3 regions of the Bradyrhizobium zaerense genome follow, and region 1 is predicted to be linked to each of the others. Evidence: predicted binding sites of a transcription regulator. Region 1 holds the regulator's gene; each other region holds the start of a gene.

Region 1 (5,526 bases):
AGATTGGGCGGAGAGTTCGGTGCCGCTTGCCTCCGGCTGGCGATCGAGCGCGATGGTGCTCATCACCGACCCCGAGCCGGACGCGAGATCAAGACTCGACGCTTTGCGCACGCGTTACGGCCTCACCCGTGCCGAAGCCGCCTTTGCGCTCGAGATCGTCAAGGGCGGCGGCCGCAAAGCGACGGCGGAACGGCTAGGGATCACCGACGGAACCGCGCGCAGCCATTTGTCGAAAATCTTCGACAAGACGGGCGTGAACCGGCAGGCCGAACTGGTGCGGCTATTGCTCCATAGATAAGCTGCGTCCACGCGCATGCACGTCCGTTTTGCCTCGACGGCCACTGTCGGCTAGAACGCTTGCCGCGACCCGATTGTCGTATTGCCCGAGCAGGAGTTTTCACCGTGGCCCTCATGCCGGTTTCCGACGCGCTTGCCGCGGTGCTTGCCGGCGCAGAGCCGCTGGCGGAAGAGATGGTTGCGCTCGACGAGGCCTGGCACCGGGTGCTGGCGCGCGATCTCGCGGCGCGCCGTACGCAGCCACCGCAGGCGATGTCGGCCATGGACGGCTACGCAGTGCGCGCCGCCGACGCGGCCAGGATCGATGCACAGCTCAATCTGATTGGCGAGGTCGCAGCCGGCCAGCCGTTCGCGGGAACGGTGGGCGCTGGCGAAGCCGTACGGATTTTCACAGGCGGCGTCGTTCCCGATGGCGCGGATGCGGTCGTGATCCAGGAGGATACTGCGGTCGAGGGCAAGCGCGTCACGATCAAGGAAGCCGCCCTCATCGGACGGCACATCCGCCTGGCCGGCGTCGATTTTCGCGAAGGCGATTTGCTGCTGAAGCGAGGAACCCGACTCACCGAGCGTGACCTGGCGCTCGCGGCCGCGATGAACCACCCGCGCCTGCCCGTCCGCCGCCGGCCGAGAGTTGCGATCCTCGCAACCGGCGATGAGCTGGTGATGCCCGGCGTCACCCCCGGCGCGGGTCAGATCGTTTATTCCAACGGCTATGCCCTGCACGCGCTCGCGCGCAGCGAAGGCGCCGAGACCATCGACCTCGGCATCGCCGCCGACACGGTTGAGGCGACCACGGCCGGCATCCGCCGCGCCCGCGACAGCGGGGCGGACGTCCTGATCACCACCGGCGGCGCCTCGGTTGGCGACCACGACCTGGTCAAGCCGGCGCTCGAGGCCGAAGGCATCTCGATGGCGTTCTGGAAGATCGCGATTCGCCCGGGCAAGCCGATGATGCACGGTCAGCTCGGCGCGATGCGCGTGATCGGCCTGCCCGGCAATCCCGTGTCGTCCTACGTCTGTGCGTTCCTGTTCATGGTGCCGCTGATTCGCGCGCTCTCGGGCCGCGAAGTGATTCACCACCGTCGCGAACGCGCCGTGCTCGGCCGCGATGTCGGTGCCAACGACCAGCGCGAGGACTATCTTCGCGCGCGCCTTGAATTGCGCGACGACGGCACCCTCATCGCTCATCCCGTGAGTCATCAGGATTCCTCGCTGCTCGCGAATCTGGCTGCCGCACAGGCACTTCTCGTACGTGCGCCGTTTGCGCCGAAGGCCGAGGCAGGCACGCGCTGCGAGGTGCTGCGATTGCCGGTCTGAACGCGTCGCTCGCTCGCGTTCCGCGAAGTTTGTCGCGTTCACGCTAAATTAACCAGTTGCGGAACACATATCGAACATATAGTGTCCGTTCATGATTTGTTTCGAGCATGTAGCGGCTCATCGCTGAACTCAGCGTCTCGGAATCGAACGACATCAACCGGGGGAATTTGGTCGAGATGTTAACGCGCAAACAATACGAGCTTCTGCGGTTCATCAGCGAGCGGCTGAAGGAAAGCGGCGTGCCGCCCTCCTTCGACGAGATGAAGGACGCGCTCGATCTGCGCTCGAAATCGGGCATCCATCGCCTGATCACCGCGCTCGAGGAGCGCGGCTTCATCCGGCGCCTGCCCAACCGCGCCCGCGCCATCGAGGTGATCAAGCTGCCGGAGCTTCAGGCCGCGGCCGGCAGCCGCCGCGGGTTCACGCCCAGCGTCATCGAGGGCAATCTCGGCAAGGTCCGCGCGAGCTCCAGCGGGTCGGCGGATGACGGCGAGCGCCCCGTCGCGGTGCCCGTGATGGGCCGGATCGCGGCCGGTACGCCGATCGAAGCGTTGCAGACCCGCAGCCACACCATCAGCGTGCCGCCTGACATGCTCGGCTCCGGTGAGCACTACGCGCTCGAAGTGCGCGGCGATTCCATGGTCGATGCCGGTATCCTCGACGGCGACATGGCGCTGATCCAGCGTAACGAGAGCGCCGATACCGGCGACATCGTTGTGGCGCTGATCGACGACGAGGAGGCAACGCTGAAACGTTTCCGGCGCCGCGGCGCCTCGATCGCGCTCGAGCCGGCGAACGCCTCGTATGAGGTTCGCATCCTGCCGCCCAACCGGGTGAAGATTCAGGGCAAGCTGATCGGGCTTTACCGGAAGTATTGAGCCGGCTGCGGACGGTCGGTCGGCCGCCGCGCACGAGCGATTGGAGCGGACGATTGTCCGCTCCGGCTGGATAGTCTTTCTGGTTTTGCGCAGATTATCCGGCCACCCCTCCGGCGCTACATCCTCGGCACGCCGCGACGAAGCGCGCACCGCTTCGCAGGCCTTTGAGAGACCGAGGAGACAACCATGCGCAACATCTTTCTGAGCACTGTCGCGATGGCGCTGATCGCAGCATCAGCGTCGCAAGCCCTCGCGGCGCAAACGCAGCCCCGCGTCCGCAAAGTGCCACTGGCGACGAGCGAGCAATTCCGAAATGCCGGCAACGCGGTCGAGCAGCCGTCGCAACGGGCCTGGCAATATTCCGGCTGGTCGGCGCCCGCTGGCCGCTAATGGCGAAACTGCCCGAATGCACGGGAGCAGGCTTTGTTCCTCGCGCAATTGAAAAAGATATTGTGATTGCAGCGCGCGGACCAAGCCGCAGATTTGCCCACAACCAAGCAGACGCTTGCAGGCTTCTACTCTGATAGAGGCCTGCGCCTCAGAAGAGGCGCGGGTCGCTATCCTGATTGAGGAGCACCCCGATGTGTGACTACAGCCTGCACGCCGTCGCGACGCGTCCCGCAGAAGTCGGCGAGACAATCGTCACGACAACTTTCCGCGGCACCTCGACGCGCGGCTTCGCCTCCGAAGCCGATATGTCGGTCGCGGTCTGCCTGCTGCCGGGAACGGAGCTCGCCTTCGCCGACAGCGTCCGATACGACAATCGCTGGATCTGGACGCGCACCATCAACTCCCGCGTCGGCAAGTTCGGCAAGGTCGATCCGCACATTCCCGATCGCCATCACGACGCCATCGAATTTCCGGACGGCAAATACGTGCTGGTGACGCAGCTCGTCGAAGGCCAGCGCGCCACCGTGCTGCAATTGCCGGTGACCCAGCCGCTCGGCGAGCGGGAGCAAAAGCCAGAGATCGCCGACAGGCAGCCAACGATCACCCGCCTGCCGATCGGCTGACGCCGCCGACCCAACGAGGGGTCGAGGCCCGGATTGAAATGCCCATCGCCGGCCGAGGCCGGCGAAGTGGAGCGGTTTGCGTCTCGCAAAGCCGATCGAGTGATCCGCCCGCCGCATGTCGGACGGCCAGCCATTCCGGCCTGACGATCGGCTGAGAGGTCAAATCCAGCCCTCGGCTTTCAGTCCTCGGCTTGGAGATCGGCCTCGGACGGCGTTGCGTCATTGCTCCGGGGAGAGGCTGTCTTCGTCTTCGGCGCAAGGCTGCCATCATAATCCGCCGCGCCTGCGGCAGCCGGCGACCAGGGACGGTCTGCGCCCCTTGCCTTCACCGCCTGAACGGCAAAACCATCACCACGCCGCATCAGCGCGAGCGCGCCTTGGCTTGCGAGACGCTGCCGATCGACCACCATCGCCGTGCAATCCGGCGGCGCCGGCCGGGCGATCACCACCAGCGCGGCACGATTGCAATCATCGGCCAGCGCGTCGATGCGCAACGCCACTGCGACCAGGCGCCCGTCGGCGAGCGGCGTGACGCAGCCCAAATCGTCGCACGAGACGCCATCGGCCAGCGACGCGCTGCCGGCATCACGCGGATCGGCGTCGGCCGCCAGCCATTCCTTCAGCAGAAAGCTGTCCTTGTTCATCCTGATCAGATGCAGCTGCCCGTCCCTGCCCCGCACCGCGACGCTCTGCCCGTCACCGGCGATCAGGATGTCGGGCTGCCGGACGGACAAGCCCCAAAGGATCGCAACCAGCAGCACCAGCGCGCCCGACCAACGCAGCGGCGTGCGCAACAATCCCATCAGGACGAGCCCGAGGCTCGCCGCGACCAGGGGCGCGGTGCCGAAGGCGCCGATATGGCCGACCGCGCCCGGCAATGCCGCGACCCATCGCGTGACCGCAATCATCCAATCGATGCCGATCCCCATCAGCCACCAGAACACGCCGTCCAGTCCGAACGGCGCCGCAAGCAATCCCAACAGCCCGGCAGGCATCACCAGCGCCGAAACCACCGGCATGGCGCCGAGATTGGCGAGCACGCCGTACGGCGTGACGCGGTGAAAGTGGAAGGCTGCGTAGGGCGTGGTCGCAAGCCCCGCGATCATGGAGGCCATGAACAGCATCGCGATCTCGCGCCCGCCCCACATCGCGATCCGCGCAGTGGTCGAATGATCCGGCGAGGCAAACAGGTTCGGCATGCCGACCTGCACCAGCGCCACCAGCCCCAGCGTTGCCGCGAACGACATCTGGAAGCTCGGATGCACCAGCGCCTCCGGCGCGACCGCAAGCACGATCAGGGCTGCCACCGCCAGGGTGCGGAAAGTAATGGCGCGGCGATCGACGATCACGGCGATCAACACCACCGCCGTCATGAAGAACGATCGCTGCGTGGCCACTTCCGCGCCCGACAGCAGGAGATAGAACGCGGCGGCGAACAGTGCGGCCGCCGCCGACCATTTCTTGATTGCGAAGGCGGCGGCCAATCCCGGAATGAGCGCGAGCAGCGCCCGCACCGCGAAGAACACGACGCCGGCGACCACGGCCATATGGTAACCCGAGATCGACAGCACATGGCCGAGCCCCGAGATGAACATCGCATCATTGACGGGCGTGGTGATCGCGTCACGACGTCCGGTCAGCAGCGCGGTCGCGATGGCGCGGTTGTCGCCGTCGAGGGTGGCACGGATGCGTGCGTCGATGGCGTCGCGCAGCCCCTGCATCATTGCGGCGTAGCGCAGCCTGATGCCCCCGGCTTCGGGCGGGGGCGCCACCGTGATTGCCCCCATCGCGAAACCGGAGGCACCGATGCCCTGGAAGAACATGTCGCGCGAGAAGTCGTAGCTGCCGGGCCGCAATGGCGAGAGCGGCGGCATCAGCCGCGCCTTCAACTGCACGAAGCTGCCGACTTCGGGGGCCGTCCCCTTGCGCACCGACAGCCGTACACGCTCCAGCTGGATGTCGCCGCGTTGGGTCTCCATCGCGGTGACGCGGAGCACGAACCGGTCGGTGCGCTCACGGAT
Region 2 (5,526 bases), 800 kb from region 1:
GCACGCGACGGATCGCCAGGAGTTCGATCTTCGTCTCGGTCCTCCCCGTTTTGGTCTGGTCGCCAATCCGGAATTGCCACTGCCAGACCCCTGGAATGGCTGTCCTTGCAATCGTGAACTCTACTCCCCTGCGATTCATGGTCACCTCCACGATCTGACTTTCCATGACTGCTAACATGTCGGGAATCCCGATATTCCGCTGACGCGCAAAAATTTCCCGGTAAGTCATGGATACTTCACGGAAAATCCTGAAAGCGCGCGCGGTTCGAAACAAGCGAAATCAAATTCCGAAAGGCGACGCTGCCGCACCCACGGAACGGACACCGCAGCTGCCCTTTCGGTCAGGAACTCCGTTCATGGCCGGAGAACCACGGATGATTTCGCGGTTCCAATACGGGACCGCGGCCATTCGATGGAAATGCCGGTCTCCGAGCTTTTCCACCTTTGCGTGCGCTGCTACTATGCCCGTGACGTGTGGAGGCCGCGCCGGCGATCGCGCGGAAGGGGAAGACGTGAACTGGCTAAGACATCTCGCCGTGCGCTGGGGCGCACGAAATTTCTCGTTGGTCTGTCCGCACTGCCGGCGGCCCGCCTCCTCCCTTGCGTTCAAGCGTGGGCGCTTCATGCTCGGTGACGAAAATCTCGTGTGCGAGCGGTGCGGCGAGACCGGCCTTGTCACCTTGTGGCGTTTCGAGGGATTGTCGGGCCAATCCGGTTGCACTGATGCGCGCCAAGGCGGGACGCTGGCGAATTCCCCGCACGGATTGCACGCAGGCGAAGCGCGGGACGAAGAAGCGTTCGAACTCGCCACGACACATGCCACGAAAAGAGCCCCGCCTGGGCAGAGCCAAGCGGGGCGACAGGTTATTGGAGGCTGAGGTGCTGGGCTGCAACACCATAGCCAAGCGACCCTAGCCCGCTCAGCTTACGGCAGCCTGACAAGCGGGACGAATGGGATCCGAAACTGCCGGCGCATAGGTTGCCGTGCTGAGAGAGGCTCTCGCATCCCAATTCAGACATCCGATCGCACAACTTAGGACACAACCGTTGGCGACACTTTGAACGCACGGCAAAGCCATGGGGGAAACGTGGCGGGCCGATAGCGGGGTGCATCATGGACAGGGTAGAGCGGTCATTCGCCGCCGCGACGGCGGCTGGATTTGTGGTGTTGATCATCGGCATCGTGCTGCTGGCGCTGATGTAGGGCGCGGGCGGGGAGGCCGCTGATGAAAATCGCGAAAACAACCCCATGCAAAGTAGAATCGGGGTTGGCTCGGTCATCGTTCAAGCCGCAATTGAGGTGGTATTCTACCTTCATTGCAATCGATCCGCCCGTGGTGGCTTTTTTCGCGATTGATTGAGCTTGGGGATGAAAGAGGCCGCCCATGAGGCGGCCTTACTTCGGGATGCCGAATTCCTTAGCGGCTACCTTGGCAATTTCATTGGGATCGTGAGTGCCAAGTGCGTCAATCTCGATGATCTTGCGGGCGACGATCTCGCAGAGCGGGTCGTCGCGATCCACGAGGCTCAGGCTGCGCAACGTGAATGCAAATGCCCGATTCAGCCGTTCGAGTTGTTCCGGCTCGATCTTGCCTTCCCTGAAAAGCCGATTGATCGGCATGGCCCCTGCACCCGTGCACGCGGCACTGCGTACTTGGGGAACCTATCCTGAAATGAGGCCACTGCAAAATTCAAACTAGGTCACTAGGGTTAAAACGGCCAGCGCCGGATTTGGGTACTGGCCTGTTTCCGAGCGCAGTGGCCTGGTTTGGTTTTGGGGGTGGCCTATTTTGCGAGGTATCAAAACGCAAAGCCCTGCCGCGAGGTGGGGCTTTGTTGTCTTCGCACCCGAGCAGCGGCGCTGGGTTCTTGTGTGATGGCCGTCACTGCGGCGCACGAGCGGACGGAATATTGCTGCGACCACGGCTGCAAGAGATTGGCTCTGCAGCCCAACCAGAGAGAGTAGAACATGGATAAGCAGCAGCGCGATGTTACCGAGCTTGAATTGACGCTTGAAGACCTGAACGAAGTGAACGGCGGCGTTCGAAATAATCAGACCGAAGCCTGGGCCGCCTTTGCAGGGGGGATCCTTAAAGGTTTTATTGAGGCTGGTGGCCACCCGTCCTGCCAGTTCGGTTAGTGATCACAAAAAGAGGCCGCCTCAGTTGGCGGCCTCATTCATTTGAACACGTCGTTCTCTTCGTCGTCCTGATCGGAAGAATCTCTTTGTCGAGTTCAAGATTCTTAATCAGCTGCTCGATGCTGCTTCGCAGTTAACGGGTTCTTAACGGAGCTGTTCCGGGGAGTGGCCTGTTTCGCATTTGCGAGTGGCCCATTTCGGCGCGCGCCAAAATCCGGAAAAGAACATATTGCGAACCAAGAACAAATAGGGTACATTGCTTTTATCGACGAGCTGCCTCGCCAATCGTTTGTCCCTCAGCCGAATCCTCGCCATAAGGAGCACGACCCGATGTCCACCACTGCCCTGCGTATCGTCGAAGGATCTTCCATGGACAAGAGTAAAGCTCTCGCCGCCGCGCTCTCCCAGATCGAGCGCCAGTTCGGCAAGGGCTCGGTGATGAAGCTCGGCAAGAACGACCGTTCGATGGATGTCGAGTCGATTTCCTCGGGCTCGCTGGGGCTCGATATTGCGCTTGGGATCGGCGGACTGCCGAAGGGGCGTGTCGTCGAGATTTATGGGCCGGAATCCTCGGGCAAGACCACGCTGGCGCTGCATACGGTGGCGGAAGGGCAGAAGAAGGGTGGCATCTGCGCCTTCATCGATGCCGAGCACGCGCTCGACCCGGTCTACGCGCGCAAGCTGGGCGTCAATATCGACGAGCTTCTGATTTCGCAGCCCGACACCGGCGAGCAGGCGCTGGAAATCTGCGACACGCTGGTTCGCTCCGGCGCGGTCGATGTGCTGGTGATCGATTCGGTCGCGGCCCTGGTGCCGAAGGCCGAGCTCGAGGGCGAGATGGGCGATGCGCTGCCGGGCCTCCAGGCGCGGCTGATGAGCCAGGCGCTGCGCAAGCTGACCGCCTCGATCAACAAGTCCAACACCATGGTCATCTTCATCAACCAGATCCGGATGAAGATCGGCGTGATGTACGGCTCGCCGGAAACCACCACCGGCGGCAATGCGCTGAAATTCTACGCCTCGATCCGTCTCGACATCCGCCGCATCGGCGCGATCAAGGAGCGTGACGAGGTGGTCGGCAACACCACGCGCGTGAAGGTGGTGAAGAACAAGCTGGCGCCGCCGTTCAAGCAAGTCGAATTCGACATCATGTACGGCGAGGGCGTCTCCAAGATGGGCGAGATCCTCGATCTCGGCGTCAAGGCCGGCATCGTCGAGAAGTCCGGCGCCTGGTTCTCCTACGATAGTCAGCGCCTCGGTCAGGGCCGCGAGAACTCGAAAGCGTTCCTCAAGGCCAACCCCGACATCACCGCCAAGATCGAGACCGCGATCCGCCAGAACTCCGGCCTCATCGCCGAGCAGATTCTCGCCGGCAGCCCCGAGCGCGACGCCGATGGCGAGGAGCCGGCGGACGAGTAAAGCCTAAACACGAAGAGTGTTTCGCGAGGAGCGGGCGCTGAGGACGTTGAGTTGCCGACGTCGTCAGTGCCCGTTTCGTTTTGGCGGCTGGACCCAAATACATTCTCAGGCTGCATTGTGATGGTGGCCAAGTCTAGGCTTGGCTGATGCTTGCTAGCGCCGGTTCGTAGTCAAGGGAGCAGCCTATGCTTGTTGTTCAAACGCGGCACGCCAAAGCGCACGCGCAAATATTCGATCCTGATGGGGATCGTTCTATTGGGAATTGGTTCGATAGCCGGGATCGGCGTACTTCTCACACTGCGCTGGGATTCCCTCCCGAAGAAAAAGTAGAATCAATCGGGAAGAAAGTAGGACCGATCAGGGAGAGGGGCATGTCCCATTTGATTCTGACGACAAATGACCTTGCACCACTTCAATTGCAGCCGACGCGTTTGGCGAACGTTGTCCTTGGATTCTCTGTTCGCTTCGTCATGGACCGGCTGCCGTCCGAGGAACAGCTCATGATGGGGCTGGAGCCGCGATCGGCAAAGTACGGCAATGTCGGCGATCACTAGCTCGACGACGCTCGGCGGTGCTGGCTGAAAGATTTCGGTACACGGGATAGTGGCCTTTTCGGGCTCTGCGAAAAATTCGATTCGATTGCATTGTGGATCGATCCTCAGCCCAACGATCAACTCGTGCTTGTCTGGTTGCTCAACCTCCTTCGCCCGCACAAGGAAATCACGACGAAGCTCAGCCTGGTGCACACGGATGACGTCGTCGCGAATTATCGTGCGGAATCGTTGGCGAAATGGAAGCTGCCGGTGTTCAAAGTCACGGACGATCACGTGGCGCTGGCGAGTCGCGCCTGGAACGCCTGGCGTGCCCCGACACCTCAGTCCTGTTTCGATCTGCTGATGGAGGATTTGACGATGCTGCCGCGATTGCGGTCGGCTCTTATCGCCCTGTTCGAGGAGATGCCTGACGTATCAACAGGTCTTGGCGCGAGCGAAATGGCGATGCTCGGCTCCATCCAAGACGGGTGCACCGATCCTCAAGTGGCGCGGATGGCGGCGCGGCACCAAGAGGTCTTTGATGAGCGCGAGGCCGGCGAATTGCTGGACGATTTGGCACAGTGTCCAGCGCCGCTGATTTTCGGGCTGGGCGAGGCGCCGTTCGAAAAGGATGAAGTCGCTCGTCATCATCGCTACAGGAAGAGTCAGGTTGGTTTGACTGAGCTGGGGCGAGCGGTTGTCGCCGGCGAGGACGATTTCTGCCGCCACAACCTGATCGACCGCTGGTGGGGCGGCACGCACCTGACCAATGGACGGCTCTGACGCTGGGACCGCGAAGGCCGTTCGCTGGTTGCGCCGTAGATACGCATCAGAACTGTAGGGTTGGCAAAGGCGCGCTCTTCGCGCGCCGTGCCCACCATCTTTCCGCGAGTGTTGCAGCAATGGTGAGCACGCGTTCGCTCTTCGAGCTACGGCGGACAAGCCGCTTTGCCCACCCTACGAAACCTTCGTCTGGTCCTACTCCGCTGCCTCCGCATAATCGCTCACCGGTGGGCACGAGCACACCAGATTGCGGTCGCCGTAGACGTTGTCGACGCGGCCGACCGGGCTCCAGTATTTGTCGGTGCGCGAACTCCCCGCGGGGAAGCAGCCCTCAGCGCGGGTGTAGGCGCGGGCCCAGCTGTCGTCGGCGATGTCGTGCACCGTGTGCGGGGCGTGACGCAGCGGCGATGCTTCGATCTTGAAGCGGCCGGCCTCGACCTCGGCGATCTCCTTCCGGATCGCGATCATGGCGTCGCAGAAACGATCCAGTTCCGCTTTGGACTCCGATTCGGTCGGCTCGATCATCAACGTGCCCGGCACCGGAAAGCTCATGGTGGGCGCGTGGAAGCCGTAGTCGATCAGGCGCTTTGCGATGTCGTCGACGGTGACGCCGGACGTCGTCTTGAGCGCGCGGGGATCGACGATGCATTC
Region 3 (5,526 bases), 1.3 Mb from region 1:
TCGTCGCCGCGATAGATCAGGCTCGCCGCCAGCCACACGCCCTCGGCGCGGCTTGCCCTGAGTTTTGCGAGAATATCCAGCGCTTGCGCTTGGTCAAAGCGATGCGGCAGCGTCAGGACCAGGAGCTGGCCTTCGGCAAACGCAAGGAGATCGGCGAGAGTGAGATGGCATTCACCCTTCTCAATCCGCGTGATCTCGTCGCCGCGCTTGCCTTTGGTGAGGAGCTGGCACAACCGGCCGTATGCGGCGCGATCGCGCGGATAGACGAAAATGTCGGGTGTGCCGTCGATGAAGACGATGCGCGCGCCGATCAGGAGTTTTGGCTTGTGCAACACCTCGGTGTTGTCGAGCTCGTTGTAGGCGCGCACGACACCGGCCAGCGTGTTGTGATCGGCAATCCCGATCGCGGGGATGCCCAAAATGCTAGCCTGATGCACATAGGCGCGCGGGTCCGATCCGCCGCGCAGGAACGAGAAGTTGGTGGTGATGCCGATCTCGGCATAGGCTGATGTCGTCATGCGAAGAGACCGTGCACATACCATTTGGCGGGAATGGACTTGCCCTCGTCGTCAATCAGCTCGTCGTAGAGACCATCGCGAAACATCCAGAAGCGCAGGCCTTCGGCATTCTCGATGCGGAAATAATCCCGCGTCAGTTGCCTGCCGTCCTGCCGCCACCATTCCATGGCGATACGCTCGGGCCCTTCCACCCGCACCACGGCATGCTGCGCGCGCCGCCAGGTGAATTGATGCGGCGGGCCGTCGGGCACGGTCGCGAACGGCACCGTAACCTGCTCCGGTTTTTCAAACAGCCGCAAGGGCCGCAACGGCGGCTCGCTCGCGGTGCGCGACGGCCATTCGACCTGCATGGCGGCGGCAAGATGATGCTGCGCAGGCGCAGCCAGCACGGCGTACTCTGGAATATGGGTATCCTGCGGCAGGTGCACGACGACGCGCTTTCCGCCGATGCGCGCGGCAATGCGGTCGACCAGTGCCGCCAGCTCGTCATTGTCGTGGACGTGAGCATCGAGATCGCGCTGCTCCTGCACCACGATTTCGGTGCGGCTCGCCGACAGCCGCACCATGTCGAAGCCGAAGCCGGGATCGAGGGGGTCGGCGAGCGCGTCGAGACGCTCGCGGAACAGACGGTCGATGACCTTGCTTTGCGTGACCGGCCGCCCGGTCTCGACCATGATCGCGCGCACCACGCCGTCGGTGCGGAAGAACGCGGCCTCTAGGCGGCGCGCGCCCTTGCCCTGCTTCTCCATGGACGTAACAAGCGTGTCCGCCAGGCGCGACAGCGTCATCGCAATCATGGTGTCGGTCGCAATCGGCTCGGCAAAACGTTTTTCCACGATGTAATCAGGCAGCGGTTTGCGCGGGCTGATCGGCGCATCGCCCTGTCCCAGCGCATGCGCGAGCAGCGTGGAGAACCGCGCGCCGAACCGCGCCGTGATCTCGTGCGGCGCGCGGGAGGCAACATCGCCGATGGTTTTCAGGCCGGCACGGCGCAGGCCGGTGGTGATGGCCTCGCCCGCGCCGAGCGCGGACACCGGAAGCCGGTTGATCGCTTCCGCCTCCCCGCCATCCGCGACGATGGTGCCTGAAGCCTGGCGCGTCAGCGTGCGCGCACAGACCGAGGTTCCGGCGATCGCCGCGCTGACGGCAAAACCCTGACGAGCCAGCGCTCGAACCAGCGTCTGCAACAGCGCAGCTTCGCCACCGAACAGATGCGCGCAACCGGTGATGTCCAGGAACAGCCCGTGCGGCGGATCGAGCGCCACCAGCGGGGTGAAGCGATCGCACCAGTCGGCGATGTCACTGAGAGTCTTCGCATCGGCCACGACATCGGCGTCGAATACTTTCAAACCCGGGCACATCGCCCGGGCATTGGCCAGGGGCTGGCCGACATGCAGCCCCAAACGCGATGCCGCGTCGTCGAGCGCATGGATCACCAGCGCATTGTTGTCCTTGATGACAACGATGTTTGGTTCACCCTGCGCGCCGCTGCTCGGCAAGAACCGCTTGATCCTGTCGATAGGCAGGCGCGGCAGCCACAGACTGAGGATACGACGATGGTTCAGAGAACTGGCACTCATCACACTTCCATTCCATGATCCAGCGGCCGCACGGGCCATGACGATTGCGCAAGAGCTCGGCATCGAAGCGCGGCGCGCCCCAGGCACTCCATGTCGTCCCCGGCGGCGAATGCGCCGCGCGCAGCATCCATCGCGTCTCCGCAGTCGAAGGCAGCGGCTGCGCGGCCATCCGCAGCAGCAGGCCGGTGACGCCGGAAGCTTGCGCGGCCAGCGTCAGCTTGCGGCTCGCCACGAGATCGAACTGTCTGGTCTCACCCCAGAGCTCGAGCACGACCGCCCCCAGCGCATCGCAGGCAAGCGCGTCGGCCGAGGTCCGTAACGCACTCTCCACGTCAGCCGCACGCACCAGCACCACGCGGCGCGGATCGAGACCGAGCTCGGCAAGCCCGCTCATCGACAGCGCGCCGGTTTCAGTTTCCGAAAAATCCTGCCGCACCCACAAAAGCGGTTTGCGCGCCGTCACGCGACCCGCAAGCCCGCTCACAAAACCCGTCGCGGCGGCGCCCTGGCGGCCCTCGCAAAACACCTCGTGGATTGTCGCGCGCGCGAGCCCGCCCATCAGTGCGGTGTCGGCCCCGTCGTGGCCGAGCGCGACGCGATCGCGATGATGCACGACCTCCGCCGTCTCGATGCGCTCGATCTGGCCGCGCAAGGTCGCAAGCGCGCTACTACGTGCGCCGCTCATGCTCGCCGCTCCTTCAGAGGTGATTGCCGGTGGCTCTCAAAAAGAGAACCAGCAGCTGGCTCATTTGTTCATGATATGTTCTAATATAAAGCTAACGGGCGCATGAGAGTCAATCGAATTGGCGCGCCTGTAGATTCATGAGCGGAATCAAGAGGATTCAAGTGTCATGTACCTGATTGCCCTCGACAGCGAGACTGACTTTGACGGCTGGCGCAAGGCGGCACGCGCGCTTGCGCTACATCACGTCACGCCGATGGAAGTGACGTGGAGCGTGCAGGGCCAGGCGAAAGACCTAGTGCCCCCTGGCCTGTCCGAAGCGCCAAGCCTTCCGCCCGTCGAGACCGAAGGCACGTTCAACGTTCCGGCCAATTTTGTCGAGCTTGCCCGCGTCGCGATCCTGCATCGGGACAGCGCACGTTTTGCGCTGCTCTATCGCCTGCTCTGGCGGCTGAAAGCCGATCACGACCTGCTGGCAACAATGACCGATCCCGACGTGGCAGAAGCAACCGTGATGGCAGGCGCCGTGCAGCGCGATGTACAGCGGATGCGCGATCTCGTCCGTTTCCGCGAGATCGGACGCGAGCAGAAGGCGCATTATGCCGCCTGGTTCGAGCCGGAACATCACATCGTGGCATTCGCCGCGCCGTTTTTCGCGCGCCGTTATGCCGACATGCCCTGGTCCATCCTCACGCCCGACATTTGCGCCCATTGGGACGGCCACGCGATCTCGTTCACGCCTGGGATCAGCCAGAAGGAGATGCCGGCACCAAACCGGTTGGAGGAAACCTGGCGCCGCCACTTTCGGCATGACCACCCGATCACGCCCGAAGCGCCGCAGAAGTACCGGAGGAACCTGTCGGAAGCTTCGATACTTGAACCTCTGCTTGCCGATGCCGAACGCTGGACCGGCGGAAGGATGAACCCGCGGCCGGAGACTCCGATGAAACGCAAGACCGCCGCCGACGATCTCGAAGCGCTCCGCGAGGAAGCCGCCCACTGCCGCGCCTGCCATCTCTACAAGGACGCGACCCAGACCGTGTTCGGCGAAGGCCCGAAGTCCGCCAACATCATGCTGGTCGGGGAACAGCCCGGCGACAAGGAAGACCTCGCCGGCCATCCCTTCGTCGGCCCCGCCGGCCAGATGCTCGACCGCGCGCTGGAGGAAGCCGGCGTGAACCGCAAGAAGGTCTATGTCACCAACGCGGTGAAACACTTCAAATTCGTGCCGCGCGGAAAAATCCGCCTGCATCAAAAGCCGAACACGCCGGAGATCCGGGCGTGCCGGCAATGGTATGAGCGGGAGGTCTCCGTCATGCAGCCCGATCTCATCGTCGCGATGGGTGCGACCGCCGCGCAAAGCGTGTTCGGCAAGATCACCCCGATCGGCAAAAACCGCGGCCGGCTGATCGACCTTCCCGACGGCCGCAAGGCGCTGGTGACGGTGCATCCGTCCTACCTGTTGCGGCTGCCCGATCCCGAGGCCAAGGCGCTGGAATATCGGCGTTTTGTCGACGATCTGAAGATCGCTGCCGCCCTGCAGCGGAAATCCGCCCACGCCGCCTGAGACGGGCTGTCATCTCCGGCAACAAGCGGTGGAGTAATCCCGCCATTTCAACTGCATGCCGGCCCATTTCAACTGCCTGTCACATGGCGCGCGCAAAGTCGGCGCATTGGGACAGGAGAATTCCGATGAGTGACGTTGCTTTACCCGGCTCGATCGAGCCGGCCTTGCGTGAGGGCCCGGACCTTGAAGGCGGATTCCACCCGCTGACCGGCATCATCTATATGGGGGTCATCGCCACCGCACTGCTCTTCGTTGCCTACAGCATCTGGACCGACGTCGATGCGACCGGCACGCAAATCAAGAGCATCGCTCCCTTCCTCATGCTCTTCATCGCGCTGCTGATCGCGCTCGGCTTCGAGTTCGTGAACGGCTTCCACGACACCGCCAATGCCGTCGCCACCGTGATCTACACGCGCTCCCTGCCCGCCAACATCGCCGTGATCTGGTCCGGCATGTTCAACCTTTTCGGCGTGCTGCTCTCGTCGGGTGCCGTCGCGTTCGGGATCGTCTCGCTGCTGCCGGTGGAATTGATCCTCCAGGTCGGCTCCAGCGCCGGTTTCGCCATGGTGTTCGCGCTGCTGATCGCCGCGATCATCTGGAATGTCGGTACCTGGTATTTCGGCCTGCCGGCCTCGAGCTCGCACACGCTGATCGGCTCGATTATGGGCGTTGGCATCATGAATGCGGTCCTGCACGGCCGCAGCGGCACCTCGGGTGTCGACTGGTCCCAGGCCACCAATATCGGCAAGGCGCTGCTGCTGTCGCCGTTGTTCGGCTTCGCGCTCGCCGCGGTCCTGCTCTACATCCTGCGTAGCGTGCTGCTGCGCGCCGCGCCCGCTCTGTTCGGCGAGCCGAAGGGCGACCAGCCGCCGCCGTGGTGGATCCGCGGCATCCTGATCCTCACCTGCACGCTGGTGAGCTTCTTCCACGGCTCCAACGACGGCCAGAAGGGCATGGGCCTGATCATGCTGATCCTGATCGGCACCGTGCCGACCGCCTATGCGCTCAACCGTGCGCTGCCCGCGAGCGAGATCGAGCACTTCGTCAAGAACTCGGACTCGGCCAGCAAGATCATCGAGGGCAAGGCTGCCGGTTACAACGTGCTCGGCAATCCGCGCCCCGCAGTGACCAGCTACGTCGCGACCCGCGAAGTCAACGGCGGTACCTTCCCCTCGCTTG

What was found. Region 1 encodes LexA, which represses DNA repair genes until DNA is damaged. Its sites were predicted from a motif close to TGTTCNNNNTGTGTTCNG; they were not measured.
Region 2: a site for LexA is predicted at 2,379-2,396, ahead of recA (recombinase RecA). Genes of this name have one in related genera too.
Region 3: a site for LexA is predicted at 2,849-2,866, ahead of AB8Z38_RS11825 (ImuA family protein). Genes of this name have one in related genera too.

What each region holds. Positions count from the first base shown of each region.
Region 1 covers NZ_CP165734.1:1,074,307-1,079,832, reverse strand. The annotation lists gene AB8Z38_RS05395 (helix-turn-helix transcriptional regulator) at 1-298, shown strand, start outside; gene glp (gephyrin-like molybdotransferase Glp) at 403-1,614, shown strand; gene lexA (transcriptional repressor LexA) at 1,791-2,492, shown strand; gene AB8Z38_RS05380 (hypothetical protein) at 2,679-2,882, shown strand; gene AB8Z38_RS05375 (hypothetical protein) at 3,074-3,505, shown strand; gene AB8Z38_RS05370 (ComEC/Rec2 family competence protein) at 3,685-5,526, opposite strand, start outside.
Region 2 covers NZ_CP165734.1:276,243-281,768, forward strand. The annotation lists gene AB8Z38_RS01280 (hypothetical protein) at 1-139, opposite strand, end outside; gene AB8Z38_RS01285 (hypothetical protein) at 1,133-1,387, opposite strand; gene AB8Z38_RS01290 (hypothetical protein) at 1,397-1,621, opposite strand; gene AB8Z38_RS01295 (hypothetical protein) at 1,970-2,140, shown strand; gene recA (recombinase RecA) at 2,471-3,559, shown strand; gene AB8Z38_RS01305 (hypothetical protein) at 3,745-4,113, shown strand; gene AB8Z38_RS01310 (hypothetical protein) at 4,204-4,875, shown strand; partial or broken gene gcvP (aminomethyl-transferring glycine dehydrogenase) at 5,071-5,526, opposite strand, start outside.
Region 3 covers NZ_CP165734.1:2,369,525-2,375,050, forward strand. The annotation lists partial or broken gene AB8Z38_RS11815 (error-prone DNA polymerase) at 1-518, opposite strand, end outside; gene AB8Z38_RS11820 (DNA polymerase Y family protein) at 515-2,098, opposite strand; gene AB8Z38_RS11825 (ImuA family protein) at 1,992-2,783, opposite strand; gene AB8Z38_RS11830 (UdgX family uracil-DNA binding protein) at 2,950-4,347, shown strand; gene AB8Z38_RS11835 (inorganic phosphate transporter) at 4,473-5,526, shown strand, end outside.